Regions from separate parts of the Moritella sp. 5 genome, predicted to be linked through region 2. Evidence: riboswitches for the same ligand, from Rfam matches in the RefSeq annotation. Region 2 holds a riboswitch; each other region holds the start of a gene.
The links. Region 2 has a riboswitch for thiamine pyrophosphate ahead of thiD (bifunctional hydroxymethylpyrimidine kinase/phosphomethylpyrimidine kinase). Riboswitches for the same ligand answer to the same signal wherever they lie in the genome.
Positions count from the first base shown of each region.

Region 1: it holds a riboswitch for thiamine pyrophosphate, as region 2 does, so the genes downstream of both, thiC (phosphomethylpyrimidine synthase ThiC) here and thiD (bifunctional hydroxymethylpyrimidine kinase/phosphomethylpyrimidine kinase) in region 2, are expected to answer to the same signal.
Region 3: it holds a riboswitch for thiamine pyrophosphate, as region 2 does, so the genes downstream of both, thiB (thiamine ABC transporter substrate binding subunit) here and thiD (bifunctional hydroxymethylpyrimidine kinase/phosphomethylpyrimidine kinase) in region 2, are expected to answer to the same signal.

Region 1 covers NZ_CP056122.1:4,698,698-4,709,310, forward strand. The annotation lists gene thiE (thiamine phosphate synthase) at 1-108, opposite strand, end outside; gene thiC (phosphomethylpyrimidine synthase ThiC) at 116-2,122, opposite strand; TPP riboswitch at 2,260-2,361, opposite strand; gene rpoC (DNA-directed RNA polymerase subunit beta') at 2,510-6,793, opposite strand; gene rpoB (DNA-directed RNA polymerase subunit beta) at 6,894-10,613, opposite strand, start outside.
Region 2 covers NZ_CP056122.1:2,907,091-2,917,703, forward strand. The annotation lists gene HWV01_RS12920 (tetratricopeptide repeat protein) at 1-796, opposite strand, end outside; gene HWV01_RS12925 (transporter) at 1,169-1,807, opposite strand; gene HWV01_RS12930 (hypothetical protein) at 1,968-2,687, shown strand; gene thiE (thiamine phosphate synthase) at 2,803-3,426, opposite strand; gene thiM (hydroxyethylthiazole kinase) at 3,433-4,236, opposite strand; gene tenA (thiaminase II) at 4,233-4,910, opposite strand; gene HWV01_RS12950 (ABC transporter substrate-binding protein) at 4,963-5,910, opposite strand; gene HWV01_RS12955 (ABC transporter permease) at 5,931-6,758, opposite strand; gene HWV01_RS12960 (ABC transporter ATP-binding protein) at 6,751-7,545, opposite strand; gene thiD (bifunctional hydroxymethylpyrimidine kinase/phosphomethylpyrimidine kinase) at 7,535-8,386, opposite strand; TPP riboswitch at 8,461-8,561, opposite strand; partial or broken gene HWV01_RS22395 (S24 family peptidase) at 9,118-9,339, shown strand; partial or broken gene HWV01_RS22400 (DNA polymerase V subunit UmuC) at 9,435-9,639, shown strand; gene HWV01_RS12970 (hypothetical protein) at 9,708-10,319, opposite strand; gene HWV01_RS12975 (hypothetical protein) at 10,498-10,613, opposite strand, start outside.
Region 3 covers NZ_CP056122.1:4,329,384-4,339,996, forward strand. The annotation lists gene HWV01_RS19270 (acetolactate synthase 3 large subunit) at 1-103, opposite strand, end outside; gene HWV01_RS19275 (bifunctional diguanylate cyclase/phosphodiesterase) at 473-2,104, opposite strand; gene HWV01_RS19280 (long-chain fatty acid--CoA ligase) at 2,324-4,132, opposite strand; gene HWV01_RS19285 (2-isopropylmalate synthase) at 4,334-4,483, opposite strand; gene leuA (2-isopropylmalate synthase) at 4,728-6,299, shown strand; gene leuB (3-isopropylmalate dehydrogenase) at 6,315-7,412, shown strand; gene HWV01_RS19300 (PilZ domain-containing protein) at 7,601-7,891, opposite strand; TPP riboswitch at 8,455-8,569, shown strand; gene thiB (thiamine ABC transporter substrate binding subunit) at 8,608-9,621, shown strand; gene thiP (thiamine/thiamine pyrophosphate ABC transporter permease) at 9,657-10,613, shown strand, end outside.

The DNA of each region.
Region 1 (10,613 bases), 1.8 Mb from region 2:
ACCTCCACCCAACGCATTAATCGTATTAATCGTATTAATATCAATTTTAGTCGCAACATTATCGCGAGCAGTAAAGCTCGCGATAGTCCAAATAATGGCTTGAGTCATTAAATAATTATTCCACTTTATCAGTTATAGATTCAGTCACACGACCATTTACCGCATCATGTGTTGGTGGCAGATATAATTCGGCACCGTGCTTTTTAAATTCTTCAGACATCTGCTTCATCCCCTCTTCGGCATCAATCACAACAACTTCATCGAGTAATTGAATACTGATTTGTTCTTGTTTAGCAGTGTAATCGCGGACATCTTGTGAGATCTTCATTGAACAGAATTTTGGTCCACACATAGAGCAGAAATGCGCAACTTTACCGGATTCTTGTGGGATATTTTCATCGTGATAGGCACGTGCAGTATCAGGGTCTAATGCTAGGTTGAATTGATCATTCCAACGGAATTCAAAACGGGCTTTAGACATCGCATTGTCACGGATTTGAGCACCTGGGAAACCTTTCGCTAAATCAGCCGCATGTGCAGAGATTTTGTAGGTGATCATGCCTTGCTTAACGTCTTCTTTGTTCGGTAGGCCTAAATGTTCTTTTGGTGTCACGTAACACAACATTGCACACCCGTACCAACCGATTTGAGCAGCACCAATACCCGAAGTAAAATGATCATAGCCCGGTGAGATATCGGTTGTCAGTGGACCTAAAGTATAGAAAGGCGCTTCATGACAAATATCGAGCTGCTTTTCAACATTCTCTTTAATCATGTGCATTGGGATATGACCTGGGCCTTCGATAATAACTTGTACGTCTTGCTCCCACGCAACTTTCGTTAACTCACCTAAAGTTGCTAATTCAGCAAATTGGGCTTCATCATTCGCATCAGCCGCACAACCCGGACGCATGCCATCACCTAATGACAGAGAAACATCGTAAGCTTTACAAATCGCACAGATTTCTTCGAAATGGTCATAAGCAAAGTTTTCTTTATGATGCGTCAAACACCATTTAGCCATGATCGAACCACCACGTGACACGATCCCGGTAAGGCGTTTTGCCGTCATTGGTACATAACGAAGCAGTACGCCAGCATGAATAGTAAAGTAGTCAACACCCTGCTCAGCTTGTTCGATCAAGGTATCGCGGAATACTTCCCAAGTAAGATCCTCGGCGATCCCATTTACCTTCTCTAGAGCCTGATAGATCGGCACAGTACCGATTGGCACAGGTGAATTACGGAGGATCCACTCACGCGTTTCATGAATATTACGGCCTGTGGATAAGTCCATTACCGTGTCAGCACCCCAGCGTGTCGCCCATACTAGCTTCTCGACTTCTTCTTCAATCGATGATGTGACTGACGAATTACCAATGTTGGCGTTTACTTTTACAAGAAAGTTACGACCGATGATCATCGGCTCAGATTCTGGATGATTGATGTTGGCAGGGATGATCGCACGACCACGGGCCACTTCATCACGGACAAATTCAGGAGTGATTTTTTCCGGTATGCTGGCACCAAAATCATTACCCGCATGTTGTTTTAATAACAGCTCGTTGCGGATCAATTCACGGCCCATGTTTTCACGAATCGCGATGTATTCCATTTCTGGCGTGATCATGCCTTTACGGGCATAGTGCATCTGAGTAACGTTTTGACCATCAATGGCTTTCAATGGCTTTGGTAAATGCTCAAAGCGAATATGATCAATACCATCATCAGCAAGACGCTGCTGGGCAAAGTGCGAAGTAACGATTTCTAATGCTTCAATATCGTTACGTTCTGCGATCCATTTTTGTCTTAACTTCGGTAAACCTTGGTGTACGTTTATTTCAATTGCCGGATCAGTATAGGGACCTGATGTATCATAAACTGGGATCGATTCATTTTGCTCATAAACCGGATCGTCTTTACTGCCTGCGACTAACGTCTCATCCAGATTGATTTTACGCATCGCCACTTGAATATCGTCACGGCTACCTGTTAGATGAAATTTTTCTGAATTAGGAAACGGTTCGCAACTGAGATTATTAATAAACTCTTGGGCATTTTCACGGTTTTCACGACGCGTTGGTTTTTTGGTATTATTGCTTTGATTTATATTGGTAGACATAGCACTCATTCCTTTCTAATAAGATGATTGCTTGTCGTTGAGTATGGAGAGTAGTGATATAGATATATTGATCGTAGGTGTAATAGTAAGCGGCCTGATGTCCCTATGGCTAACTTACAATGATACGAATAATATTCATATTAATCACTCTTGTTTCCTCACGCAGGTATTAGCCTGATCAGGTTCCACGGATCCCATTATTAAATGGTCTCAGCCCTAAAGCACTCCGACAAGATGTATCGGAGTATAGACTGGTATGGCGTTAAAAAACAAGCAAAAAAAAAGCGCCCTATAAAAGGGCGCCTTTACTATCTAATAACTATGCGTAAGTGAATCAGTGGGTCTGTCATCACTTACACACGACTTTAATTGCATTCAGCAAATCAATTAAAGGTTATTTAGTAGGTTTGCTAAGTTCTGTTCAGCTTCATCAGTCGTGATTTCTTGCATTACTTCTTCTACTTTACCAGCACGTTTTTTCGCACGCTCTTGGTGATAAGAGAAGCCTGTACCAGCAGGGATCAAACGACCAACAATAACGTTCTCTTTCAGACCACGAAGGTCATCAATCTTACCATGAACAGCAGCGTCTGTTAGAACACGTGTTGTTTCTTGGAACGATGCAGCTGAAATAAATGATTCAGTTGCAAGAGACGCTTTAGTAATACCCATAAGCATGTGTTGGAACACGGCTGGTTGCTTGCCTTCAGCTTCTAGCTGACGGTTAGCAATTTTCAGACGTGAAACTTCAGCTTGCTCACCTGGTAAGAAGTTACTATCACCAGCAGAGATTACGTTAGCTTTACGTAGCATTTGACGAACGATAGTTTCAATGTGCTTATCGTTAATCTTTACGCCTTGTAAACGGTATACTTCTTGAACTTCGTTCGCGATATAGTTTGCAACATGGCTAATACCACGTAGACGTAGAATATCGTGTGCTGATTCAGGACCATCGGCGATAACTTCACCTTTAGCAACCTTCTCACCTTCGAACACGTTCAAGTGACGCCATTTAGGGATCATCTCTTCGTAAGCTTCAGCACCATCAGTAGGTGTGATAACTAGACGACGTTTACCTTTAGTTTCTTTACCGAAACTAATAGTACCTGAGATTTCCGCTAAGATAGCTGCATCTTTTGGCTGACGAGCTTCAAACAGATCCGCTACGCGTGGTAGACCACCCGTAATATCACGTGTTTTCGAGCTTTCTTGAGGAATACGCGCTAACGCTTCACCAATAGTCACTAATGCGCCATCTTCTAAGTTAACGATTGCGTTTGCAGGTAAGAAGTATTGTGCAACAACTTCTGTACCAGGAATGAATAAATCATTACCTGCAGCATCAACAAGTTTAACCATAGGACGTAAATCTTTACCAGCGGCAACACGTGCTGCAGGATCTAGAATTACCGTGCTAGATAGACCAGTTAGATCATCAGTTTGCTTAGTAACCGTAATACTATCAATTAAGTCAACAAACTTAATTTGACCAGCCACCTCAGTGATGATTGGGTGAGTATGCGGGTCCCAGTTAGCAATAATGCTACCAGACTCAACAGCTGCGCCATCTTTATATTCAACAACAGAACCGTAAGGTAATTTATGGCTTTCTTTAGTACGACCGTTTTCATCAATAATCGTAATTTCTGATGAACGTGAAGTAATAACCAGTTTGCCATCTGCGTTCTCAACGAATTTCTCGTTATGGAACTTAATAGTACCCGTGTTTTTAACTTGGATATTATTTTCAGCAGAGGCTCTCGATGCCGCACCACCAATGTGGAATGTACGCATCGTTAACTGTGTACCAGGTTCACCAATTGATTGTGCTGCAACAACACCAACTGCTTCACCTTGACCAACCATTACACCACGTGCTAAATCACGACCGTAACAAGCTGCACAAACACCGAAGTCATTGTCACAAGTAATTACAGAACGTACTTTCATCTGATCAACTGAGTGCTCTTCTAAGAAATCACAAAGTTTTTCGTCAAGTAATGTATTACGTGGCAATATCACTTCACCAGTACTTGGGTTCACAACATCTTCAGCAACAACACGACCAAGAACACGATCGCGTAGTGGTTCAACAACATCACCACCTTCAATATGAGGAGTAATGATTAGACCATTTTCAGTACCACAATCAATCTCGTTAATCACAAGATCTTGTGCAACGTCAACAAGACGACGAGTTAGGTAACCCGAGTTTGCTGTTTTAAGTGCTGTATCGGCTAGACCTTTACGTGCACCATGCGTTGAGATGAAGTACTGAAGTACGTTTAGACCTTCACGGAAGTTAGCCGTAATAGGTGTTTCGATGATCGAACCATCTGGTTTCGCCATCAGACCACGCATACCAGCTAGCTGACGAATCTGTGCCGCACTACCACGTGCACCAGAATCGGCCATCATAAAGATGCTGTTGAAAGATTTCTGTGTCTCAGCATCACCTAAAGAGTTAGCTTTAGTTTCTGTAGACAAGTTATCCATCATTGCTTTTGAGATGTGCTCATTGGCACGAGCCCAAATATCAATCACTTTATTGTAACGCTCACCCGCAGTAACAAGACCAGACTGGAATTGTTCTTGGATTTGAGTTACTTCTAGTTCAGCCGCTTCAATTAGCGTTTTCTTCGCATCCGGAATAACCATGTCATCGATACCAACTGATGCACCAGAAAGCGCAGCATAATGGAAACCGGTGTACATTATTTGGTCAGCGAAAACAACAGTGTCTTTCGGACCTAATAGACGGTAACAGTCATTCAGTAGCTTACCAATCTGCTTTTTACCTAACGCTTCGTTAGATACTTTCAGGATCCAGTTAGCTGGATTCGCTGCAAGTTTAGCTTCTTCTTCAGCAGTTAAAGTTTTAATCGGATCGATTAATTCATATGGTAGACCCTTAGGTGCTACTAAAGAAAGAATCGCACGACCAACTGTTGTGTTTTTCAGTTCAGTGCGAACTGTAACTTCACCAGTATTTTCATCTTTAAGATGTTCAGTAATACGTACTTTAACACGTGCATGTAGCTCAACAAGGTGGCTGCGATAAAGCTTTTCAGCTTCTTCAGGGCTACCTAGTACCATTCCCTCACCCTTAGCACCAACGCCAGAACGAGTCATGTAGTAAAGACCTAATACAACGTCTTGAGAAGGTACGATAACCGGTTCACCATTCGCAGGTGAAAGAATGTTATTCGTAGACATCATCAGTGTACGCGCTTCCAATTGAGCTTCAATTGTTAACGGTACGTGTACAGCCATCTGATCGCCATCGAAATCGGCGTTGTATGCAGAACATACTAATGGGTGTAACTGAATCGCTTTACCTTCAATTAGAACAGGTTCGAATGCTTGAATACCAAGTCTGTGCAGTGTTGGTGCACGGTTAAGCATTACTGGATGTTCGCGGATCACGCCGTCTAGGATATCCCAAACTTCAGCGCCTTCGCGTTCAACCATTTTCTTAGCTGCTTTAATCGTTGTTGCAAAACCAAGTGATTCTAATTTACCGTAGATGAATGGCTTGAATAACTCAAGTGCCATTTTCTTAGGTAGACCACATTGGTGTAAGCGTAACGTTGGACCTACTGTAATTACAGAACGACCAGAGTAATCTACACGTTTACCTAGTAGATTCTGACGGAAACGACCTTGTTTACCTTTGATCATATCAGCCAAAGATTTAAGAGGACGTTTGTTAGAACCTGTAATCGCACGACCACGACGACCATTATCTAATAGTGCATCAACAGATTCTTGTAACATACGTTTTTCGTTACGTACGATAATATCTGGTGCAGCTAGATCTAATAGACGTTTTAGACGGTTGTTACGGTTGATCACACGACGATAAAGGTCATTTAGATCAGAAGTCGCGAAACGGCCACCATCTAGTGGTACTAATGGACGAAGATCTGGCGGTAATACCGGCAGTACGTTCATGATCATCCACTCTGGTTTATTACCAGATACAGCGAATGCTTCCATTAGTTTAAGACGTTTAGTGATCTTCTTACGTTTAGTTTCAGAGTTTGTAGTCTCTAATTCTTCACGCATTTCTTCGATGTCTTGGTTTAGGTTTAGATCTTGTAACAAAGAAAGTACAGCTTCTGCACCCATCTTCGCATCAAATTCATCACCCCATTCTTCTAGGTTGTCAAGATACTGCTCTTCAGTCAGCATCATGCCACGTTCTAGCGAAGTCATACCTGGTTCGATAACAACATATGATTCGAAGTAAAGAATACGTTCGATATCACGTAGCGTCATGTCTAGTAATAGACCGATGCGAGATGGTAATGATTTCAAGAACCAAATGTGTGCAACAGGAGACGCTAATTCGATGTGGCCCATACGGTCACGACGAACTTTAGTTTGCGTTACTTCTACGCCACATTTTTCACAGATAACACCACGGTGCTTCAGACGCTTATATTTTCCGCAAAGACATTCGTAATCTTTTACTGGGCCGAAAATACGCGCACAGAATAAACCGTCACGCTCAGGTTTGAAGGTACGGTAGTTGATGGTTTCTGGCTTTTTAACTTCACCAAAAGACCAAGAACGGATCTGTTCCGGAGAAGCTAGACCAATCTTGATACCATCGAACTCTTCGGTCTTACCTTGCTGTTTTAGAAACTTTAATAAGTCTTTCACGTTTTTCTCCACTGGGAGTGAAAACTACGCAGCCTCAACTCACAGAATGAGTCGAGGCGCAATGCTAATTCAAAAGTCTGAATAATCTCTTAATAAGAGCTTATTTCTTACCTTTGTTTTCATCTAGTTCGATGTTGATACCCAATGAGCGGATCTCTTTCAACAATACGTTGAATGATTCAGGCATACCTGGGTCCATACGATGATCGCCGTCTACGATGTTTTTATACATCTTAGTACGACCGTTCACGTCATCAGACTTAACAGTTAGCATCTCTTGTAGAGTATATGCTGCACCGTATGCTTCCAGAGCCCATACTTCCATCTCACCGAAACGCTGACCACCGAACTGAGCTTTACCACCCAGCGGTTGCTGAGTAACTAGGCTGTAAGAACCGGTAGAACGTGCATGCATCTTGTCATCAACCAAGTGATTCAGTTTCAGCATATACATGTAACCAACGGTAACTGGACGTTCGAACACGTCACCAGTACGACCATCAAATAACTCTAATTGACCTGATTCTGGTAAATCAGCCAATTTAAGCATTTCTTTGATTTCAGCTTCAGCTGCACCATCAAACGCAGGCGTTGCCATTGGCAGACCTTTACGTAAGTTGTGCGCAAGAACACGAACTTGCTCGTCAGAGTATGTTGATAAATCAACTTTCTGATGCGTATTACCGATGTCATATGCTTTTTGCATAAATTCACGGATCTTAGCAAGATCTTGTTGTTCTTTGATCATGTTATCGATTTTACTACCGATACCACGAGCAGCAAGGCCCAAGTGAACTTCAAGTACCTGACCGATGTTCATACGCGATGGTACACCCAACGGGTTAAGTACGATATCAACTGGCTCACCAAACTTATCGTGTGGCATATCTTCAATAGGAACGATTGTTGAGATCACACCTTTGTTACCATGACGACCAGCCATCTTATCACCCGGTTGGATACGACGTTTAACAGCTAGGTATACTTTAACAATCTTAAGTACACCCGGTGCTAGGTCATCACCTTGGGTAATTTTACGGCGTTTGATATCAAACTTAGAATCAAAGTCAGCGCGTAGCTCATCATGTTGCTTAGCTAGGCCTTCTAATTGAATCTGTTGTTCTTCATCAGAAAGAACAATCTCTAACCATTGTGCGCGAGAAACAGCATTAAGTTGCTCTTCCGTTTTACCTGCAGCAAGTAATAGAGATTTAACGCGACCGAATAAGCTTTCTTCGAAGATAGATAACTCTTCAGTTAAGTCTTTTTTCGCTTCACGCAGTTGCATCTGCTCGATGTCTTGTGCACGTTTGTCTTTATCTACGCCATCACGGGTAAATACTTGCACGTCAATTACAGTACCGTAAACAGAGTTAGGTACACGTAATGAACTGTCTTTTACATCAGATGCTTTTTCACCGAAGATAGCTCGTAGAAGCTTTTCTTCAGGCGTTAATTGTGTTTCACCTTTAGGGGTTACTTTACCTACCAGGATATCACCCGGCTTAACTTCAGCACCAACGTAAACAATACCAGACTCATCTAGTTTAGATAATGCGCTTTCACCCACGTTAGGGATATCCGCAGTAATCTCTTCGCTACCAAGTTTAGTATCACGCGCAATCGATGACAATTCTTGAATGTGGATTGTCGTTAGACGATCTTCTTTTACAACACGTTCAGATACAAGAATTGAATCTTCGAAGTTGTAACCATTCCAAGGCATGAATGCGATACGCATGTTTTGGCCAAGTGCTAATTCACCTAAGTCTGTTGAAGGACCGTCAGCAAGCACGTCACCTTTAACCACTGCTTCACCAGTTAATACTGTTGGGCGTTGGTTAATACATGTGTTTTGGTTCGAACGTGTGTACTTAGTTAGCGTGTAGATATCAATACCCGCTTCACCTGGTACAAGTTCATCTTCGTTAACTTTAACGATGATACGACTTGCATCAGCATAGTCGATTGAACCGCCACGTAGCGCAACAACAGTTACACCAGAATCGATTGCTACCGCGCGTTCAATACCAGTACCGACTAATGGCTTATCAGCATTTAGTGTTGGTACTGCTTGACGTTGCATATTCGCACCCATCAATGCACGGTTAGCATCATCGTGTTCTAGGAACGGAATTAGCGATGCCGCCACAGAAATAATTTGCTGTGGAGATACGTCCATATACTGAATTTGGTCCGAAGACATAAAGGTTGTTTCACCTTTGTGACGACATGGAATAAATTCATCTTGTAATACACCATTTGTATCGATAGTTGCGTTAGCCTGTGCTACTGCATACAGACCTTCTTCGATAGCAGAAAGGTATTGAACGTCATTAGTAACTTGACCGTTGATGACTTTACGGAATGGTGTTTCTAAGAAACCATAATCGTTAGTACGGGCAAATACAGCTAATGAGTTAATTAGACCAATGTTTGGTCCCTCTGGAGTCTCAATTGGACATAAACGACCGTAGTGAGTTGGATGTACGTCACGTACCTCAAAACCAGCACGTTCACGTGTTAGACCACCAGGACCTAATGCAGAAATACGACGTTTGTGCGTCACTTCTGACAATGGGTTATTTTGATCCATGAACTGAGACAGTTGTGATGAACCAAAGAACTCTTTGATCGCAGCTGAAATCGGCTTAGCATTGATTAAATCTTGTGGCATTACTGCATCAAGATCACCAAGACTTAGACGTTCACGAACAGCACGTTCTACACGAACTAAACCAACACGGAATTGGTTTTCTGCCATTTCGCCAACTGAACGAATACGACGGTTGCCAAGGTGATCGATATCATCAACTTCGCCCTTACCGTTACGGATATTAATCAAAGTTTTCATCACTTCAACAATATCAGCTTTGTTCAGAATGCCTGAGCCAGTATCTTCTTCGCGGCCAATACGGCGGTTAAACTTCATACGACCTACAGTAGATAGATCATAACGTTCTTCTGCGAAGAAAAGATTTTGGAATAATGATTCTGCCGCTTCACGCGTTGGTGGTTCACCAGGACGCATCATACGGTAGATTTCAACTAGCGCTTCAAGTTTGTTAGTAGTTGAGTCAACACGTAATGTGTCAGACATGTAACTACCTACATCAAGGTCGTTCGTATAAAGAACATCAATTACCTTGATACCAGCTTGTGATAATTCAGCAACAGATTCTAGTGTTAGTTCAGCATTCGCTGCAACAATCACTTCGCCTGTTTCTTCATTAACGTAATCTTTAGAGGCTACTTTACCAGCGATATACTCTAATGGTACTTCGATCTCTGTTACGCCGTTCTTTTCAAATTTCTTGATATGACGAGCAGTAACACGACGACCATTTTCAACGTATACTTCACCGTTAGCTACGATGTCAAATACCGCCGTTTCGCCACGTAGACGGTCTGGCTGTAGTTCCATCAATAACTTGCCATCTTTAACTTCAAAACGCGTAGTGTCGAAGAAGATTGCTAAGATTTCTTCCGTCGTGAACTCAAGTGCACGAAGAATAATTGATGATGGTAATTTACGTCGACGGTCAATACGAACGAATAAACTATCTTTCGGATCGAATTCAAAGTCTAACCATGAACCACGGTAAGGAATAACGCGTGCGTTATATAATACTTTACCTGATGAATGGGTTTTACCTTTGTCGTGATCGAAGAATACACCAGGACTACGGTGTAACTGAGATACGATAACACGCTCTGTACCATTGATAACAAAAGTACCAGTTTCAGTCATTAATGGGATTTCGCCCATGTAGACTTCTTGTTCTTTGATATCTTTAATAGTACCTGCTGGTGCATCACG
Region 2 (10,613 bases):
ATCCCTTAAGCAAGTTTTTGGTGTAGTAGGTATCAACCCATTTACGTTTATCTTCGCTCTTAACGTTAGCTCCAGCCAGTTTAACTGCAGCCATTAAAGTATCACGATTAGTACATTTTACGAATACGCCAAAAAGCTTAGTTTTGTTATTTGCTTTGCAATCCAATTGCTTTTTTAATGTCAGATATTTTTTCTTTGACCAACTTGTATTTGATTTCTTATACAAAGTTAATGCCTGCTTTTCATTTTTATTTACACCTCGTCCATTCTCATACATAAACCCAAGATTACCTTGTGCATATGCACTCCCCTGTTCTGCTGCTTTTCGATACCAGAAAACAGCTTGCTTATCATCTTTAACTACACCTCGTCCATTCGCATACATAAACCCAAGATTACCTTGTGCATATATATTTCCTTGCTCTGCTGCTTTCAGATACCAAATAACAGCTTGTTTATCATCTTTAGCTACACCTATCCCCTCGTCATACATAAATCCAAGATTAAATTGTGCATTTGAATCGCCCTGTTCCGCTGCTTTGCTATACCAGATAGCAGCTTGCTTATCATCTCTGGCGACACCTAATCCATTGGCATACATAAACCCAAGATTACCTTGTGCATATACATCTCCTTGTTCTGCTGCTTTTTTTAAAAGAGGGATCGCTTCAATGTAATTATCTTTAATGTCATTATCTTTATTGTATGCAGGAATCCCATTGAATAAATCATGATTAGCGGCAAGGGAGAATGAGAGTATCGTTAAAAATAAAAACGGGATAATTTTAAATAACATGTTATTTATCCATTATTAAATTAAGCGGTTGATTGAAAAAATCACCATAAAGTATAAATATATTTATATTTATATTTATATTTATAGCTAATCTTCTCTTTTTATCCCTCAAAACGACATGTATTTAGTAAAACCTGTGTTAATGATCGCTTTTTTCTTGATAAAAACCTAGGTTACCAACAATAATCACGTTCACCCCCCCCTGTCACGCCAACGTCTGCATTTGCCGTGAGCATCAACAACGGCATTAGCAATCGCTTGAGCTAATACCGATGCATTACATTAGATACACAATTAATGAATTACTAATTAACAAGGGATTACAAAGATTGTAATTTAACCACTTAATATCAGCAGCTTTGGTCATCCCTTTTAGAGCTGAGTATAAATCAATGTTAACCGGGTGAATTCACCATCTAGACCATCGTCGTTACGCTCGATGGTTTCACCATAGCTAAGTTTCAGACCAAGAGATTTCGAAAATTGAAGCCCTAGGGTAGCAGCCATATTTAAGGATCGTTGTGTGTTATCGTTAGATCTGCCATCAGTTTTAGTCTCGCCACCGTAAGAATAAACGCCATCAATTGATAACCATAAGCCAGGATTGAAATTGTGTGTGATATGGCTTTCCAATTTGAATAAGGGTTTTTGCTTTATGGTGTCCGCATTAAAAGCATCATCGTTATCACCAAAGAAGGTTATGCTGGGAAGAAAATCGATCGTTGTAAGCTGTGGGTCCAAGAAGCTCTCACCAAACCCGAAAGTAATGAGGCTACCTAACTGCAGAGAATAACGGTTACTGCCTAAGTTAGCGGACTGTTCCTCGTCGTACTCGCCGGTGGGTAAGGTCAGTCTAGCGAGACCTCCTAAGGCAAAGGATGGCTTATACTGACTGTAATTCTCAAGCGTTAGTGGAGGTAAATTGTAGAGGCCTGCAGTGAATAGCAATTTATTTTTGTGATCTATAATACCACGCCAAAATACCCCAAAAGTAATCATATGTAAGAGCATTTGATAAATTTTAACTGAGTAATCACCCTACCACTTCAGTTCAATAATATTGTTGTATTTTTAAACGTATCAGTAACAACTTATTTAATTTTAGTTGTTGATTACAAAATAAAAGTCAGCCTACAATAGAGCTAACTTTAATTAATTTGATACTTGTGATATGAAAAAAAACACCTGGTTGCCAGTTGCTTCACACCCAGAACTCTTAGTTGGGCAATATATAGTGCCTAACTTTGTTTCTAATTCTGTGGCTATTCAAGTTAATGATAATGAATTTATTCTAGTCAGCCCTGGAGCATCTCTGCTAGAGAATTGGCCGAAAGAGTGGCGCAAACCTGATACAAAAATACATATTATCATGCCTAATGCTTGGCACTTTATGGGCGTATCTGCGTGGCAAGCCGCCTTTCATAATCATACGCTATACGCCAGTGAATTAGCGAAAGCTAAACTCATTGCGAAAAAAGCATTCTCAGAAAATCAGGATATTGTTGCTTTACAGCAAAAACAACCACCGTTACCAGAATGTTACCAACTTTTATTTCCACCTGGACACCGCGCTGGTGATGTTTGGTTAAAAAAACAAACCTCAGATGATACGAGTACTTGGATCACTTGTGACAGTTTCTTAAATTATGAACGACTCTCTAATCAGCCTATTGCCCGTACTTTACAAAAAATATTAGGCGCGGCACCAGGGTTGAAGATGAGTCAGGTTGTTAAATGGTTAATTATTAATAATAAGCAAGCTTTTAAAACATGGTCTTTAAATCAATTGGAGCAAGATAATCCCACGACACTCATCCCTTCACATGGTGAATTGACGCAAGATGATCAGTTAAAAGATATAATTAAAAGTGTGATTACATCTAGCCTATAAAACATAGCAACGATAGCTAACTTAAGTAAATAACTTAGATAACGGGTACTCGCATGATAGTCGTCGCAAGAAACAGTTGCGCGACTATCGCTTATAATCGCACAGACAACTTACGTTATGAATCCCTTGTCATCAATGAGCAAAGATCTCTTGCGGCATTTTTGGGGGATGTTGCATGACAAATCGCAGATACTAACGCAACACCATCCACATTTGTGGCGATAATAGCATCAAGATTGGCAGCATTAATACCTCCTATCGCCACAATAGGGAAAGAACTTTGAGCAACTGCCTTAGCCAGTCCTTCAATGCCCCATTCTTTCTTAATATTGGTTTTTGTTGGCGTAGCAAAAATTGCACTCAAGCCTAAGTAGTCCACAGGCAATGACTCTGCTTCAATAAGTTGTTGTTCATTTTCAATCGACAGACCAAGTAATTTAGTTTTACCTATCAATCGACGCGCTGTTGCTGCTGGCATATCCGATTGGCCAAGGTGTACGCCATCAGCATCAATAGCCAACGCAACATCGACTCTATCGTTAATGATCAATGGCACGCCTGTCCCTTGCAAGATAGCCTTCACTGCCTGCGCTCTTTCGATAAAACGGCGCACATCCCCCTGCTTTTCTCGTATTTGTACCATGCTCACGCCACCAGCAACGGCTTCATTAACCACATAAGTCAATGTAGCAAGATCTTGTTTATCATCAGTAACTAAATATAAACGGTATGGATTCATGTTGTCTCACGATAATTTCAAGCGTTGAATCAGTGTATCTTCATCCAATTGATACAAGGCATCCAATAAATTAAGTTGTAAGCTACCAGGACCTTTTGATTGTTCTGCGGCAATTTCACCGACCACACCGAAGATCGCGGTAGCCGCTAATCCAGTTTCTTCGCCTACCGCGGCAAAGGCACCGGTAAGCGCGCTCAATGAACAACCCATACCGGTGACATACGGCATCATTGCATGGCCATTTTGCAACTGAACTTGCCCCTCTGCTGTGATCACAAAATCAATCGCACCAGAAATAACAACACTGCACTGATAAGTGTTAACCAAATAACGCGCAGCACCAATCGCCGTATCGCTGCTATCCAGCGCATCAACGCCTTTGTTCTGGCCTTTTTCGCCAGCCAGCGCGATGATTTCAGACGCATTACCACGAATGATTAACTTATTCGCGGCTTGCGCTATTTGACGTGATGTTTCGGTTCGCAATGCACTAGCACCGCATCCGACAGGATCAAGTACCACCACCTTGTTATTTATATTTGCCTGCTCAACCGCAAACACCATACGCGGTGTCCACTGGCTATCTAAAGTGCCAATATTGATAACGAGCGCACCAGCAAAAGACATCATTTCAGCCATTTCTTCACGGGAATGCGCCATGATTGGCGACGCACCAATCGCAAGCAATACATTTGCGGTATTATTCATCACCACATAGTTAGTAATATTCACCACCAGTGGTTTTTGCTCACGCAGTGCATTTAACGCGGTCACAATCATATTGATATTTAAACCTAATGGTTGATTCATGCTTTGCCCTCAGAGATGATGTCTAATCCTTGCTGCCAAAAAGCAATTTCCATTCGTGTCGCGGTTCTAAATACTGTGATCAAGTCTCGCCCACGCTGACTGTGCAAATCAATTTCAGCTAATAACACATCGATGTGTTCCATACCTCGAAGGGCCCCTTGCTGAAATTCATCACCACTATAGAGTGTGATCCAGTCTTTAAATTGATTGTCTTCCAGCTTGGTATTTTCATCTGCAATAAGGTTGCGTCCTATTTCTGCATAACCAAAAGAACAAGGCGCTAACGCTACGTATAAATCAACAATATCTCCTTTCATACCGGCATCCAGTACATAGCGTGTATAGGCGACAGTACCAAAATCTTCGTCTTCCGCTTCCAAGTCAGATTCAGTCATACCCCAGTGACTACAATAGCTCACGTGGTGGCTAATTTCTGAACTCAGTAATCCATTCACACTAGGCAGTGCTTGACGCATATCAGCTAACGTGTTCGCTTTGTAAATAGCCAACGCATAAGCGCGCGCATACTGTTTTAGAAACAAAAAATCTTGCTTTAGGTAATGCAAGTAACATGGTTGTGCTAACGTGCCTTTTGCCAATTGTTGAACAAAAGTATGTTTGGTGTATGCATCCCAATCTTGACGACAGGCATTGATTAAATCTTGATGATTCATATAACAACTCATTAATTTATTTTTATTGATTAAAAAAAAGAATTACAACCGATTACAGCACAGGTACATAATCTTTTGCTTTCGGTAAAGACTTGATGATATTTTGCGAATACATGAATTGAGCATAATCATCATAACGCTTCAGATCGATCGCTGAAGGACGCATAGCAAAACGTGTCAAAGTATCGTTCCAAGCGCGTTTATTAAGCTCATTATTTAATGTGTCTGGTGCGTACGCCGCAAACTCTTTCCACGCTTGCTGCGGATGATTAACAATATAAGTCGTCGCTTGCTCTATGGCCTTATTAAATCCAGTAATCGCTGCTTTGTCATAGGTATTTGCATTCGCAACAAAGATCAGCTCGTCATAGGCTGGTACACCGTGCTCTTCAGGGAAAAATGCCTTTGCTTTAAAACCTTCAAGGGCAAGTTGATTCCCTTCAAAGTTACGAAATCCACCCCAGATTGCATCAACCCGACCAGATGCCAGTGAAGAAGAAAGCGCCCACCCTACATTAATAATTTTAACATCGTCATAGCTCACGCCACCTGTTTTCAGCATAGTCCCTATCGTTGCTTCTTCATTACCGGAAAACGCTATACCAATTGTTTTACCCTTAAAATCAGACAAGTCATTGATCTTTTTATTGTCTAATACCATCAAGGTATTTAAAGGTGTCGCAATCAAGGTTCCCGACCGGATCAATGGTAAACCAGCAGCGACATTAATCGTCAAATTAGGCTGATAAGAGATCGCTAAATCGACCTTCTTCGCTGCAACCAGTTTTGGTGGCATACTTGGATCAGCAGGCTCTTGAATGTCAACATTAAGACCTTGAGCTTTAAAATAACCACGCTCTTTCGCAATAACGACAGGGCCATGGTTCGGATTCACGAACCAATCCAGCATCAGGGTCAGCTTTTTCGTTTCTGCATGAGCAAAGTCAGGTAACAGAGTCGCAGTAAGCGCCAAAGCACTAAAAATAATATTTTTTTTCATTAAACATCCTTAAATTCCGATCAAACTTCCCAAGGGATCAGTTTTTTTAACAATTTATCTGCCACAAAATAAAGCGTGATAGACAAGGCTGACAATATAAATAACGCGGCAAACATTTCATCTATCATCATGCGTGCATTTGCCTGCAACATAAGATAACCCAAGCCTTCACTTGACCCGACCCATTCTCCCGCTACTGCACCAATTGGCGCAATAACGACCGCCACACGGATCCCCGAAGCAAGCGTTGGTAAAGCCGCTGGAAATTGAATATGACGCAACATTTGCCACTTGGTCGCGCCCATTGTTTTTGCCAGATCAAGATAACCAACGGGAGTATTTCGTAAACCGTCGTAACAACAGGTGGTAACAGGAAAAAAGATGATCAACGCCGCCATCACGATTTTGGATGAGATACCGTAACCTAACCACAACATCAATATCGGTGCGATAGCGAACACGGGAATGGCTTGGCTGGCAATCAAAATAGGCAATAACCAACGTTTAACTGGATTGAACAGCAGCATTTGTAGTGCGAATAACAACCCCATCGTTAAACCGAACAGTAAACCAAGTACGATCTCTTGCGCGGTGACCCAACCGTGTTTAAGTAAGACAGTGTGTCTTTGAAGCAATCTTTCGAATACATCCACAGGGCTGGGTAAAATGAATGAGGGCATCTCAAAGATAATCACGACAGCTTGCCACAAGCCGATAATCACCGCAGCGCTAATCACCATGCGAACCAGTGGGTTAACTACACGTGGTTTACTTTTCACCTTGCATGGTATTAAATCTGCTTGGACTGTATTAACTTGGATTGCGTCTACCTGATTTAAATCACTCATAATCTTGATCCAAGCGAGCCATAATGGTGCGCTGAAGTTCAGCACACTCTGCATCAAAATCACGAGGCGTCACTGAGGCGGGAACGAGCAACGATTCTGCATAAGCAGGCTTTCCTTGCATAATATAAAGTCGGTTTGCTAAGCGAATAGCTTCTTGTGGATCGTGGGTGATAAATACCACCGTTTTATTTTGCAGTAATTGGTAAGCAAGGTTTTGCAGGCGATAGCGTGTTACTGCATCTAACGCAGAGAATGGTTCATCCATTAATACGATGGGTTTGTCTTGCATGAGCGTTCTCGCCAGCGCCACGCGCTGACGCATGCCTCCGGATAGTTGCTGCGGCAAGTAATTTGATTTATCCGCCAGCCCCACTTTTTGTAATAACGAGTGCGCTTTATCAAACTGAATGTGTGTTTTCTTTGTTTGATAATCCGCACCGCCAAATTGAGTGCTTAACATAACGTTATCTAACACCGACAACCAAGGCATCAACAGATCTTGCTGCGCCATATAAGCAATATTATCCTTGATGTCACATTGAGGTTGCGTGGAGAGTTCACCAGCCCAATCCACTTTATCGTCAAGCAAGTTAGCAAGGTAGCGCAGTAAAGAGCTTTTACCACAACCACTTCGCCCCAAAATACATGTCCACTGCCCTGCGGGAATATGCATATCAAGTCCAGCTACAGTCACTTCAGTACTGTCGTGATAACGCAGGTAGCCACCTGATATATCGATACTGACAGCATTTTTGTTGGCAGATATAGCCAATGTATTAGCAGACATTAGCGTGACCACTGAAGAAATGATTTACCGGTCCATGACCTTTACCTATCTCTAATTCATCGGCATGCGCAATGGCCTGTGAGATATACTGTTTACCCAGTTGCACAGCCCGCAACAGATCATGACCTTGTGCCAGATAGGATGCGATAGCCGAAGATAACGTGCAACCAGTGCCATGAGTATTACGCGTGTTGATACGTTTTGCTGTTAAGTGGTGGACATCTTCGGGGAAAATGAGCAGATCGTTACTGTTTTCATCTTGTTCTAAGTGACCACCTTTGAGTAGTACTGTTTTTGCACCCAGTTGCCGAAGGCCAGTGATCATGGTGATCATGTCTGCTTCGCTGCTCGGTATTTCACTACCAATAAGCGCAGCACCTTCAGGTAAGTTTGGCGTAATGATATCGGCAAGCGGCAGTAATTCCGCTTTGAGCGTGCTGATCGCAGATTCTTGTATCAATAAGTCGCCACTGGTCGCGACCATGACGGGATCGACAACTAGAAATGCAGGTTGATACTGTTTTATTTTGGCCGCGACTATTTTGATGATGTCATCATCGGCCAGCATACCGACTTTAACTGCAACGATATTCAGATCAGTAAAAACAGCATCAAGTTGTTTTTCGACATGTTCAAGGGGTATTGGGAAAATGGCTGACACGCCGAGGGTATTTTGAGCAGTAATTGCGGTGATCACTGAGCAGGCATAACTGCCCGTTGCAGACATCGCTTTAATGTCGGCTTGAATACCAGCGCCGCCACCACTATCGGAGCCCGCGATCGTGAGTACGATAGGTGTAAATGAAACTTGGTTTTTATTTATTGCGGTAATGTTTGACATAAAGTTCCTAAGGCTAACGTATAGGAACTTTATCGAGCTAAAATTTTATGACACTTGGCGGATCAAATCATACAAAGCAAGACTTACTAGTTCCCTACGCCAGTATTAACTGAATCAGGTTCAACGGGTCTTGCAAAATGCAATCTCAGCCTAAAAGGCCCCCCGACTATATATGCGCACATAATAACAAGTTTTATTAAAAGAGCAACTTAACAATGCTAATTACCTTTAATGTAGTTAGTTTGCTTAGTCATTGAGCATGACTGCATTATTTTCTGGTGAGGTTCTCAACCAAGGCGATTTAATGTTCTCGTTGCCAACTTTAGTTAGCTGAAAAAGTAGATTGGGTCGCAGTTATGATTCTAAACTTTTTGATAAAAATTTCATGAAATTTACATCACTTAGCTGATTAGGATGAATGATGTTTATATCTTAGATAATCCTGAAAGCTTGCCACTTTGTGTCAAAAGGTGTCACAACTTTGACATTAGCGATCTTTAAATGATCGTCGAGATCCTTTACTGGCAAGGCTTGAGCTATAGTAGCGTGTCCATCGTTGTGTCAAAAACGTGAAAAAATTGCGAAAACGCGGTAGGCGAAGAGGAGTGAATTTACCGGTAGTTTAGCCGTAAGATTTAATCTCACACTCCCCAGGAGGAGTTCAAATCAAATGGTGGAATAAACCTCACATCTTAAGCTTCCTTAGAACTGGCCTAAAATAAACACTGTATATAACACCATTTGTAAATATAGTTCCAATCTCTGCAAGTGCTGGTATCACCGGTTTCGAAAGTCCTGCAGTTGAATATAGCTAACTTACGTGCATCTTAGACGAAATTATTATCAAGTACCCGAGCTCCACTTTCATTGATAAAGCCTGTAGTGATTCAACGGAAGGTGCTGGTATTTTTGATGGTGATTTATTGATTGTTGATAGGCATGTTTCGCCCAGACTAGCGTAATAAACCCATTGTGGTTTTGTCTAATAATGACGGGTGTATCGTTGCCGCAAGCAGACAAACAAAAAAAGCCGGTGGGACTGAATAATGCATTAGACCTTGCAGAATTCCCTAGCGGGTTTAGCGCCCAAAGAGTTCAATATTGAAGTTGAACGCACAATACGAGAACTCAATGGGCTACCTTGTAAAAATTGGAATACAGCCAGGGCTGATAAAAAACAAATTTACTCTACACGCAGTGTCAGTGAACGAATTACAGAACTCAGTACACTACAGCAAGCTTGCACTCAGAACAATTTATGATCTGATAATAAATTGTTCTGAGCTAATGATGAGTAACGATGTTATTAATTGTAAAGATGCTATTCCATTTTCTTGCGCTTATCTATTTCTTCAAAATGGGTATCCGCAAAAGGTGTTTTAGATGACTCGCCAATACCATCAAACAGCTTCACCACATCCGTTGTACCACTAGGAGATCTTATCACCCAACCATTTGGATCAATGCCTTTTTTCGGTGTGCAGTCCATCCGGTGTTTATAGCAACCCTTAGTATAAAACACCCTCACCCTAGGGCCATCAACAATAGCCTGCATAGAGCCATAATCCTTATCAAGATTTTGATAATAATTATCCATGAGCTTCATTTTGGCTTCCGCATCCTTGGGGATATCCATCGAAATGCGGTGGTAGGACTCAAATGGATAGTCCCACCCTTTAACCCAAAGCCCTTCAACATGAGCAGGAGCATCCATGCGACCACCGGATGAGGCTTTACCAGGATAAGTGCCGATAGCCCCCATAGAAAAGCTTACAGCGCCACCAGATACAGTTGTTACAACCATGTTAGACACCCAATGTGCACCTGAAGTACTGCCATTGTTATAACCAACTTTTGCTGAATAAGGCTCTGGTGTGCAGCCCAATATTGATGATGCCAATAACAATAAAAGACCAAATTTACCTTTCTTCATTACTAAATACCTGACGTTGTGGGTTATCGTTATTATCACGTGTAATTTAGTTCGATTTCGCGTAGCGTCATATGTGAATGGTGAAGCATGCAACAGGCTTGCGCTCAGAACATTTTATAACCTGGTAATAAATTGCTCTGAGCTAATGATGAGTAGGAAAGTCATTAATGGTAACAAATCATTCCACTTTTTTGAGCCTCTGTTTTTTGAGCCTCTCTCTCTCAGCAAAGCGGGTGTTAGGAAAAGGTGTTTTAGATGACTCACCAATACCATCAAACAGCTTCACCACATCAG
Region 3 (10,613 bases), 1.4 Mb from region 2:
CATAAATATCAAGAACAGAGCCACCAGGATAACCGAAGATATGCTCAATACCCTCATCTTCCAGTGAGCGGATTACCATTTCGGCACCAGACAACATTTCCATAAGCAGGCCCTCCCGGCCCATATCCTAATTCTAGTTTGACAATCGTCCACACTGTAACAAGTTAGTTACAAGTTTAAACTTCCCATTGAATTAGATTTAACTTTATTTTTATTGGTTTATTTATTGAAATTAACAAAATAAAATCATCTTTAAAAGTGATATGAGAAATTAAATATCAAAAAAATTCATTATCATCTCTAATAACGATATATTTCGGTCTTAAACAAGGGGGGTATAAAGAATATTAACCCATCAAGCGACTGATTTTAAATAATAAAATATAAAAATAAAGATATTAACCATGTAATAGCATCGCTCAATGTAAAAACAACCCACTCAAAAAATAACTAAACAATGAAAGGTATTTAGTTATGCCGATGGTTGCTCAATCATTTCAATGGCCGTATTTTCATTTCGGTTCGCCAACCACATATTTAATGTTGATAATGACATCGGTTTTGCGTACCAATATCCCTGTACCTTCGAGCAACCTTGTTTTAACAAAAATTCAGCTTGCTCGGGTTGTTCAATGCCTTCACCGAGTAATTCTAGTTTTAAAGCGTCACCCATAGCACAAATACCTTTGACGATATTCTGACTACGCTCAGAATCAACGACGCCTTCGATGAAACTACGATCGAGCTTAATACCATGAAATTGGAATTTGTGTAGATAGCTAAATGAAGAATAACCGGTACCAAAATCATCAATCCATAATTTAATACCTAAATTATTTAATTCACGTAATACACGTAAATTATCACTATCCGCATTCATTAATGTTGTTTCAGTTATCTCAAAATGGATCTGACTCGGTAATAATGAGTAACAAGCCAAAATACTTCTAACATTATGTACAAAAGCACGGTCAGCCAACTGCTGCGGCGCAATATTAATGGCAATAAAGTAATCCGGATTATTGACCTGCAATAACGATAAATCACCACAAACCTGCTTAATAATCCACTGTCCCATAGGCACAATAAGACCGGTTTGCTCTGCAACAGGAATAAAGTCATCGGGTGGTACCAGGCCTCGAACCGGATGATTCCAACGAATTAACGCTTCAAATCCCAGTTCCTTTTCTGTGGCAATATCAATAACGGGTTGATAATAAATTTCAAACTCCCCTTTACTAATGGCCTTATTAAGCTCTTGTTCTAGGTTTACTCGATACTCTAATTCTCGCATGTATTCCGGTTTGAAAAAGGCCACACCATGCTTTCCTGACTCCTTTACTTTATACATTGCCATATCCGCTTTTTTCAATAACGAATCGCTACAAGTACCATGTTCAGGACTGATGCTGACACCAATACTGACACCGATAGAGATACTCTCACCAGACAATTCAATTTTTCGGCGAATATTTTTCAGCAATTTGTTCAGGATAGGCGCGATATCATTGGCTTCTGAAATACCCATGATGAGAATAGCAAACTCATCGCCACCAATACGAAAAATATTGGTCTTATACAAAGTAGGTTGTGGTGTGTTATCTAACGATAATTTAATACGTTGCGCTATGATTGCGATAACTTGATCGCCCACTTTATGGCCTAATGTATCATTGATATTTTTAAGATCATCTAAATCCAGAATACATAATGCAATCTTACCTTTTCCTTTAGCCATACTGGCATCGAGTCTTTCTAAAAATTTAAATCGATTCGCTAACCCAGTTCCGCTATCTAAATAAACCGATAGGTCCAGCTCTACAAGTTGCCCTTGTAGGTTGTGTAATTCCAAATTTACTTTCCGCAAAGTCCGCTTATAGACACACACCACACTAATAACACTGACAAACGCGATAATAATAAGTGAACTCGGAATACGCATAGTCACATGGTACAGTTCTAATAAAAAAAACCAGGCTGTATCACTGGAAAACGTTAAAATATAGAGACAAGAAAACAGCGTAAGTAAACCACCGAATACAATTACGATGAATAATACTTTACGCCATTGGTGCGAAGAATTTCTGGTATTAAGCCTGTTCATATTAGCACTATCCATTGTTACCAATCTGCTTACCCATATTGAGTTAATATTAGTCTAGATAAATAGCAATGGCGTGAATAATTGACGAGGCTTAGCAAGAAATAGTCGAAAGAGTTAGAGCAATAAATATTACTCAGTAATAAATGTGAGCCAAAATAGTACTCCCGTTGTGAGCAACTAAAAATGTACAACGGGATTTAGCATGAGAAATGTAAACACTTAAGGCTTTACATTTTTTCCTTTTTTAACAGTGCTATACATACTTTCAATCAAACTACTATAACGCTCCTGAATAACTTTACGTTTTAATTTAAGTGTTGGTGTTAGCTCCCCCTTTTCATTAGTAAAAGGTGACGCCATCAACTTAAATTTCTTCACTTGCTCAAACTTAGCCAGCTCTTTCTGCATCTCTTTAACACGTTCATCAAGTAACTCGACAATCTTGGTATGCTTGAGTAATTCAACATAGGATTCATATTTCAAATTAAGCGTTTTAGCGTGCTCTTCAATCGCTTCTTGGGCAGGTACAATCAACGCAGATGCATATTTTCTTGCATCAGCAAATACGGCCACTTGCTCAATGAACCGGTCACGACCTAACGTACCTTCAATTAACTGAGGGGCGATATATTTACCGCATTCAGTTTTCATTAAGTCTTTCAAACGGTCTGTAATATATAAGTAGCCATTTTCATCAATAGCGCCTGCATCACCTGTTTTTAACCATTCGCCATCAAATGTTTTTGCTGTTTCTTCTGGTTTATTAAAGTAACCGCGCATTACCGTCGGACTTTTTATCAAAATTTCATTTTCATGACCCAATTTCACTTCAATGCCTGGTAAAATCGACCCGATAGAGCCTAATTTAAAGTCTTTGGAATAACAGCTCACTGTAGCAACCGTTTCTGTCATTCCATAACCGTATTTAAGATGAATACCGATTGCTTGGAAGAATAAATTAACTTCATCATCAAGTTTTGCCCCTGAACAAGGGAAGAAACGTACCTTACCACCAAATACTGCGCGTAATTTAGTGAATACTAATTTATCGGCAATTGCATGCTGTAATTTCAATAACGGTGATACAAACGTACCCGCTTGTTGTGCTGCAAAGCGCTTCTTACCAATAACCACAGCCCAATGAAATAATTTTTTACGTGCAGCGGGGGCATTTTCAACTTTATTCATCATCGTAGTATGAATTTTTTCATACAAACGAGGTACCGCACACATCACTGTAGGCTGGGTATCCGTTAAGCCTTTTTGGATTCTAGCTGGATCTTTAAGATACGTATTTTCAGCTCCCCAGAATAATGCGTTAAACGTCCAAATACGTTCAAACACATGACTTAACGGTAAGAATGCCAATGAAATATCATCTTCTTCTAAACGTGTTTCCGGCTCATTAACTGCCAACGCAGCTTGAATGTTGGCATAATCAAGCATCACACCTTTCGGCTCACCAGTGGTACCTGATGTATAAATTAACGTAACAAGATCATCGTTTTTTGCATTCTCAATACGATGATCTAATGCTATGGATGATGAACTACCAGGGGTGAACGCCAGCATGTCGGCATAGGCAACCACGCGGGGATCATCGGGTAAAGTGACAGTTGAAGAAAAAACAATAAGCGACTGCAGAGATTCACACTTATCCAGTAATGGTAGCGCAAGCTTTAACTCGGCCTTATCGCCAATAAACATACAAGTCATCTTAGCGTCATTAATAATGTATTCTGCTTGTGATGACGTACTACTTGGATAAAGTGGTACAGAAACAGCGCGACACTGTTGTAAAGCTAGATCTGCAATTGTCCATTCAGGTAAATTATTTGACCAAATACCAACGTTATCCTGAACTTTAAGTCCACGGTTAAGCAAGTTATTTGCAAGTCCTTCAATACGCTCGCCCATCTGCTTCCAGCTAATGCGATCCCAGCCTGTTTTAGTTTTACTTTTCAGGGCAGTTTTATCTTGATACTTCTCAATCCTTGCAAGGATCTGATTTACGAAATGCTGACTCATGTCTATTTCTCATGTTAATTCGGGCGCAAACGAACTCGGCTTACAGTTGTAAGCCCGAGAGGGTAGCTTGTAAAATGTCATTTGTAAAATAAATGAATATTTTATATCCTATTTAGCACTAAAAAATCCAACAATAGCGTCATTTTAATTAAAATCGGCTCATATCGCCGAAATTTATAACATTTTCTGCCATAAATATACCTAATGACTCGCTAGATGTGACCAGCTATCTAATGGTTCGTCACTCGCTCTTTCCACTAAGGAAATATCGATCCCCATATCCGTTAACTCTTTTAGTGTTAGGTCATCTGCAAGCTCAACCATCTCACCTTGTTCATTTTTAAATAACATATCCCACCTCATGATCAAAAACCTATTTTAAGTGTGGCATAGATCAAGAAAAGGTCTAATATTCCTACTTCATAAAGGTGAAGCCTCAGAGGCCAGCCTGTATATAAATTAATTGACAAAAAACGGCCAAGCCTGTAAAGATTAAGACATAAAATTAATTTATATATAGATGGCTATTTATCGCAACCTAATAATACGCGGCGCAGAAATACTCTTTTATATAACGGCAATTGAAGGATTCATAATGTCAAACCAGGTTATTATTTTTGATACGACCTTAAGGGATGGAGAGCAAGCATTATCAGCGAGCTTAACCGTAAAAGAAAAATTACAAATAGCCTTTGCACTTGAACGTTTAGGTGTTGATGTAATGGAAGTTGGTTTTCCAATTTCATCACCTGGTGATTTTGAGTCCGTGCAGACGATCGCACGTAATATTAAAAACAGCCGTGTTTGTGCCCTCTCTCGTGCATTAGAAAAAGACATTGATGCTGCTGGCCAAGCGCTTTCTGTTGCGAAAGACTTTCGTATTCATACCTTCATTTCAACATCTGATATTCATGTAAAAAGCAAACTAAAACGTAGTTTTGATGATGTGCTAGAAATGGGTCGCCACGCCATTAAACATGCGCGTCGCTACACCGATGACGTAGAGTTTTCTTGCGAAGATGCAGGCCGAACCCCTATCGATAACCTATGTCGAATGGTTGAAGAAGCGATTAAAGCTGGTGCAACGACGATTAATATCCCCGATACTGTTGGTTATACTGTGCCATCGCAATTCGGCGGCATCATAACTAATTTATTCAATCGAGTCCCGAATATTGATCAAGCTGTGATCTCGGTACATTGTCACGATGATTTGGGTCTCTCTGTAGCGAACTCAATTGCAGCGGTTGAACAAGGCGCACGTCAAATCGAGTGCACGGTCAATGGTATTGGTGAACGAGCAGGTAACTGTTCATTAGAAGAAATTGCAATGATCTTGCAAACACGCCGAGATTTATTAGGTAAGACCACCAATATTAACCCGCAAGAAATTTACCGTACCAGCCAATTAGTCAGTCAACTCTGCAACATGCCAGTACAGGCTAATAAAGCAATTGTTGGTGCCAATGCATTTTCTCACTCATCAGGTATTCACCAAGATGGCGTGTTAAAAGCAAAAAATACCTATGAGATTATTACCCCAGAAAGCATTGGTCTAACGCAAAACAAGTTGAACCTAACCTCTCGTTCAGGTCGTCATGTGATCAAACATCGTATGGCAGAGCTTGGCTATACCGACAATGATTATAATCTTGATGAACTGTACGAAAGCTTTTTGCAACTGGCAGATAAAAAAGGCCAAGTATTCGATTATGATCTTGAAGCGTTAATCTTCTTTAATAATTTGCACGAAGATGAAGAACACTTTAAATTAGATTATCTTAGTGTTCAGTCCGGTTCTGGTGTGAAAGCAACCGCTACGATTAGCTTGATCTCACAACAAGAAACAACGGATAAGTCTTGTACAAATACTGAAGCTGCGATTGGTAATGGTCCGGTTGACGCAGTTTATAAATGTTTAAGCCGTATTTCAGGTTTCGATATCGATATCGCCGATTACCACATTACCGCAAAGGGTGAAGGTAAAGATGCACTGGGTCAAGTCGATATTGTAGCAACCTATGAAGGCCGTAAATTCCACGGCATCGGTTTAGCCACAGATATCATTGAATCTTCGGCACTGGCTTATATCCACGTAATGAATAATATCCATCGCTCAAACGCGGTAGAACAACAGAAACTAAAAAAAACAAAATCAATAATATAGAGAAGGCGGCTAAGGATGACTGTAACAAAACACAATATTGCTGTATTACCAGGTGACGGTATCGGTCCAGAAGTAATGGAGGAAGCAATTAAAGTACTTGCTGCTGTGCAAAGTAAGTTTAATTTAGAACTAACGTATGATTTTAATGACGTTGGTGGGATTGCTATCGATAACCACGGCACCCCATTACCAGCAAGCACACTCACAGCGTGTGAAAATTCAGATGCTATCTTATTCGGCTCTGTCGGTGGTCCAAAATGGGAAGGATTACCACCACAAGAGCAACCAGAACGTGGTGCACTATTACCATTACGTGGTCACTTCAAACTATTTTGTAATCTACGCCCAGCAAAAATTTATGCAGGTCTAGAAAAATTCTCGCCGCTACGCGCAGATATTTCAAATAATGGTTTTGACGTAGTTGTAGTACGTGAATTAACTGGCGGCATCTACTTTGGTCTACCAAAAGGTAACAAAGGCGAAGGCGCCGATGAAACTGGTTTTGATACTATGTTATATAGCCGTGCGGAAGTTGAACGTATTGCTCGTATCGCATTTGAAGCCGCTAAATTACGTGGCAATAAAGTAACCTCTGTAGATAAAGCCAACGTATTAGCAACATCTGTTCTGTGGCGTAAAGTGGTACTTGAAGTTGCACAAGATTACCCAGAAGTCGAACTAGAGCATATCTATGTCGATAACGCAGCGATGCAGTTGATCAAAGATCCATCGCAATTTGATGTACTGCTTTGTGGCAACTTATTCGGTGATATCATCTCGGACGAATGTGCAATGATCACAGGGTCTATGGGCATGTTACCGTCAGCAAGTATGAACGATTCTGACTTTGGTCTGTATGAGCCAGCAGGCGGTTCTGCACCCGATATCGCAGGTAAAGGGATTGCGAATCCAATCGCACAAATCTTATCTGCAGCAATGATGTTACGTTACTCACTAAAACAAGAAGAAGCAGCACAAGCTATCGAGCAAGCGGTTTCATTTGTATTAGAAGAAGGTTATGCGACAGGCGATCTGCACAGTGATGCGAATACTAAACCAGTACAGAACACGGCACAAATGGGTGACTTAATTGCCGCTAAAGTTAGTGCTTAATATTTAATATTTAATATTTAATATTTAATATTTAATATAGTAGCTCAAATTAGTCATAAACATTATACTTTTTTTATAAGGTAAATGGTTATAACGAACAAGGCCGATAGTGATAGTCACCATCGGCCTTTTTATTGGATTATCATGTTATCTGGCTTTATTTATAACTCAAATATAAATAAAGATGACTAAGTCAAACTGGTAAATTCAACACCTATTTGATAAACATCTCCGTCACTATCAACCCGTGTTACCTTCGCTTCAGCCTGTAGAGGCGGAACACGTGAATCGCCAGTCGGTAGAAAAATACTGACGCTATCATTTAATGAAAAATAGCTTTCAGGTACATCTAACGACATTCCACTGGCGCTTAAATCACGACAGATAGCGGTAACATTCTTTTCTTTATCCGTTACCTGAACCGGTGAGTCGATTAGCATCCGGTGATAACTACGTCGTTCCAAGTTAGCTTTTAGCACATCAATATCCCTCTTATTGCTATAGTTTATAAATGTTCTCAAGTTATAAATAATCCAAAACTATGAATTTTTTTGTCTTGTTTTCAGTATAGTCATCATTTATTAACTCGGCGTTATATAACAACAATAATGCGATCAAAGTAACTATTTGATTATAAAAGTCAGCTAGCAGTCCAACATGCCTTTATCGACAATAAAGTCGATGATCTGCTGCAAGCCAATTTCCTTTTTCATATTAGTAAATACATACGGCTTATCACCTACACCCAAGAACCTCATACGCACTCAAAGAAGTGAGCGACCACAAATTCTGGCATGACTTCCCAATGTTTAGAACGACTGCGTATAAGACGAACCAATGCGGATTTAAAATCAGTTAAATTATCAGGTTCATTGATCGGTATAAGGGTGTTGTTCAAGTATTTGGGTAGAATCTGTATTTATACGCAATAATGATTTACATCACCGCCCTAAAGGACAGTGTTTTTCGTCAAAGATGATAAAATATAAGCCAATATAATTATTGTCTCTGGCTCTTTAACCTAAATAAAAATACAATGTGCGTTCACTCATCGGGGTGCTACCAGACTTTTCATTGAAAAAGTCATTGTGGCTGAGATAACACCCGTATTAACTTGAACCAGATAATGCTGGCATAGGAATGAGATTCGACCAATTGAGTCATAAGTTCTATGCTTCACATTCTAGGAGAACACGTGAAGCACACGATCAAAAAACTAGCACTTTGCACAGCCCTGCTATTACCTTCGCTATCATTACAAATAGCTCACGCAGCTGAAAAGCCAGTATTAAATGTTTATACCTACGATTCATTTGCATCCGATTGGGGCCCAGGTCCAAAAGTAAAATCCGCATTTGAAGCGGAATGTAATTGCGAACTGAACTTAGTCGCATTAGAAGACGGTGTTAGCATTCTTAATCGTGTTAAACTGGAAGGTAAATACACCAAAGCAGATGTATTATTAGGCTTAGACAACAACCTGATGGCTGAAGCAGAAAAAACCAAACTGCTTGCACCACATCAACAAGATACCAGCACATTATCACTGCCAAACGAATGGACGAATAAGTACTTTATTCCATTCGACTATGGTCACTTTGCATTTATCTACGACAGTGAGAAACTGACCAACCCACCAGCGAGTTTAGCTGAATTAGTGAAACGTAAAGATCTGAGCATTATCTATCAAGATCCACGTACCAGCACACCAGGTCTTGGCTTTATGTTATGGGTAAAAGCTGTTTATGGTGATAAAGCACCACAAGCATGGCAACAACTAGCTGCTAAAACGGTAACAATTACGAAAGGCTGGAGCCAAGCTTACGGCATGTTCTTAAAAGGCGAAGCAGACATGGTATTAAGCTATACAACGTCACCGGCATACCACATGGTTGCAGAGAAAGAATTCAAATATAAAGCCGCTGAATTCAGTGAAGGTCATTATCAACAGACTGAAGTGGTTGCCCGTCTAAAAGATGCCCCGAATCCTGAGTTAGCCGATAAATTCATGGCATTTGTACTCACTCCAGCGTTCCAAGATGTGATTGCAACAGGTAACTGGATGCTACCAGCGAAACAAGCGGCGGCACTACCAAGTGAGTTCGACCAATTAATTACGCCAGCAAAAACCTTAGAGTTCACACCAGAAGAAGTAGCTCAATCCCGTAAATCTTGGGTGAAGGAATGGCGTAATGCTGTTACGCAATAATTAGTCCATAATTAGTAAACAATTAATCAAAAACTATGATCACGAATTCGCATAAATACTGGTGGTGTAGCGCAGTGCTCGCCATCAGCATCATTTTACTTCTGGTGGGTGGTAGCTTTACTGCCCTACTTAATTTTTCACAAGCGGAATTAGACTTTCGCAGCGTCCTTACAGACTCGTATACCCAGCATGTTATTAGCTTTAGTTTATACCAAGCCGCCTTATCAACCTGCTTGAGTATTGGTTTGGCAATCCCGTTAGCACGCGCGTTCTCACGTCGAGAGTTCGCAGGTAAACAGATGATTATCAAACTGTTTAACTTATCACTGGTACTGCCTATTATCATTGCCATTTTTGGCATTATTGCTGTGCACGGTAAAAGCGGTTGGGTTAATCAACTACTCGGGCTTTTTAACATAGAAACAGGCCATTATATTTATGGCTTAATCGGTATTCTTCTTGCTCATTTATTTTTTAATGTACCGTTAGCCACGCGTATTTTACTACAAACATTAGACTCGATCCCCAGTGAATCTTGGCGTTTAGCCAGTCAACTCAATTTACAATCTCGGCATATCTTTATCACCTTAGAATGGCCAAAGATAAAACAACAATTACCCTCGTTAATCAGTCTTATTTTCATGCTGTGCTTTACGAGTTTCGCGATTGTGATGTCACTCGGTGGTGGTCCTGACTATGCCACTTTAGAAGTGGCTATCTACCAAGCGTTAAAATTTGAGTTTGATATCGAGCAAGCTGTAGCCTTGGCGCTCATTCAAGTCGCGATCACCGTGGCGTTAATGGTCTTTAGCGCGGTATTTTTAAAGTCACAACCTATGTCTGCGCCATCAGGAAATTATTTTCGTCGCCCCGATTGCCACACGCTAAGCAGTAAAGTCTGTGATGCGATAAGCTTTATCTTAGCCAGCTGTCTGTTAGCCCCCCCAATGTTGGCTATTTTTAGCAGTGGTATCAACAGCGGCACTCTCACC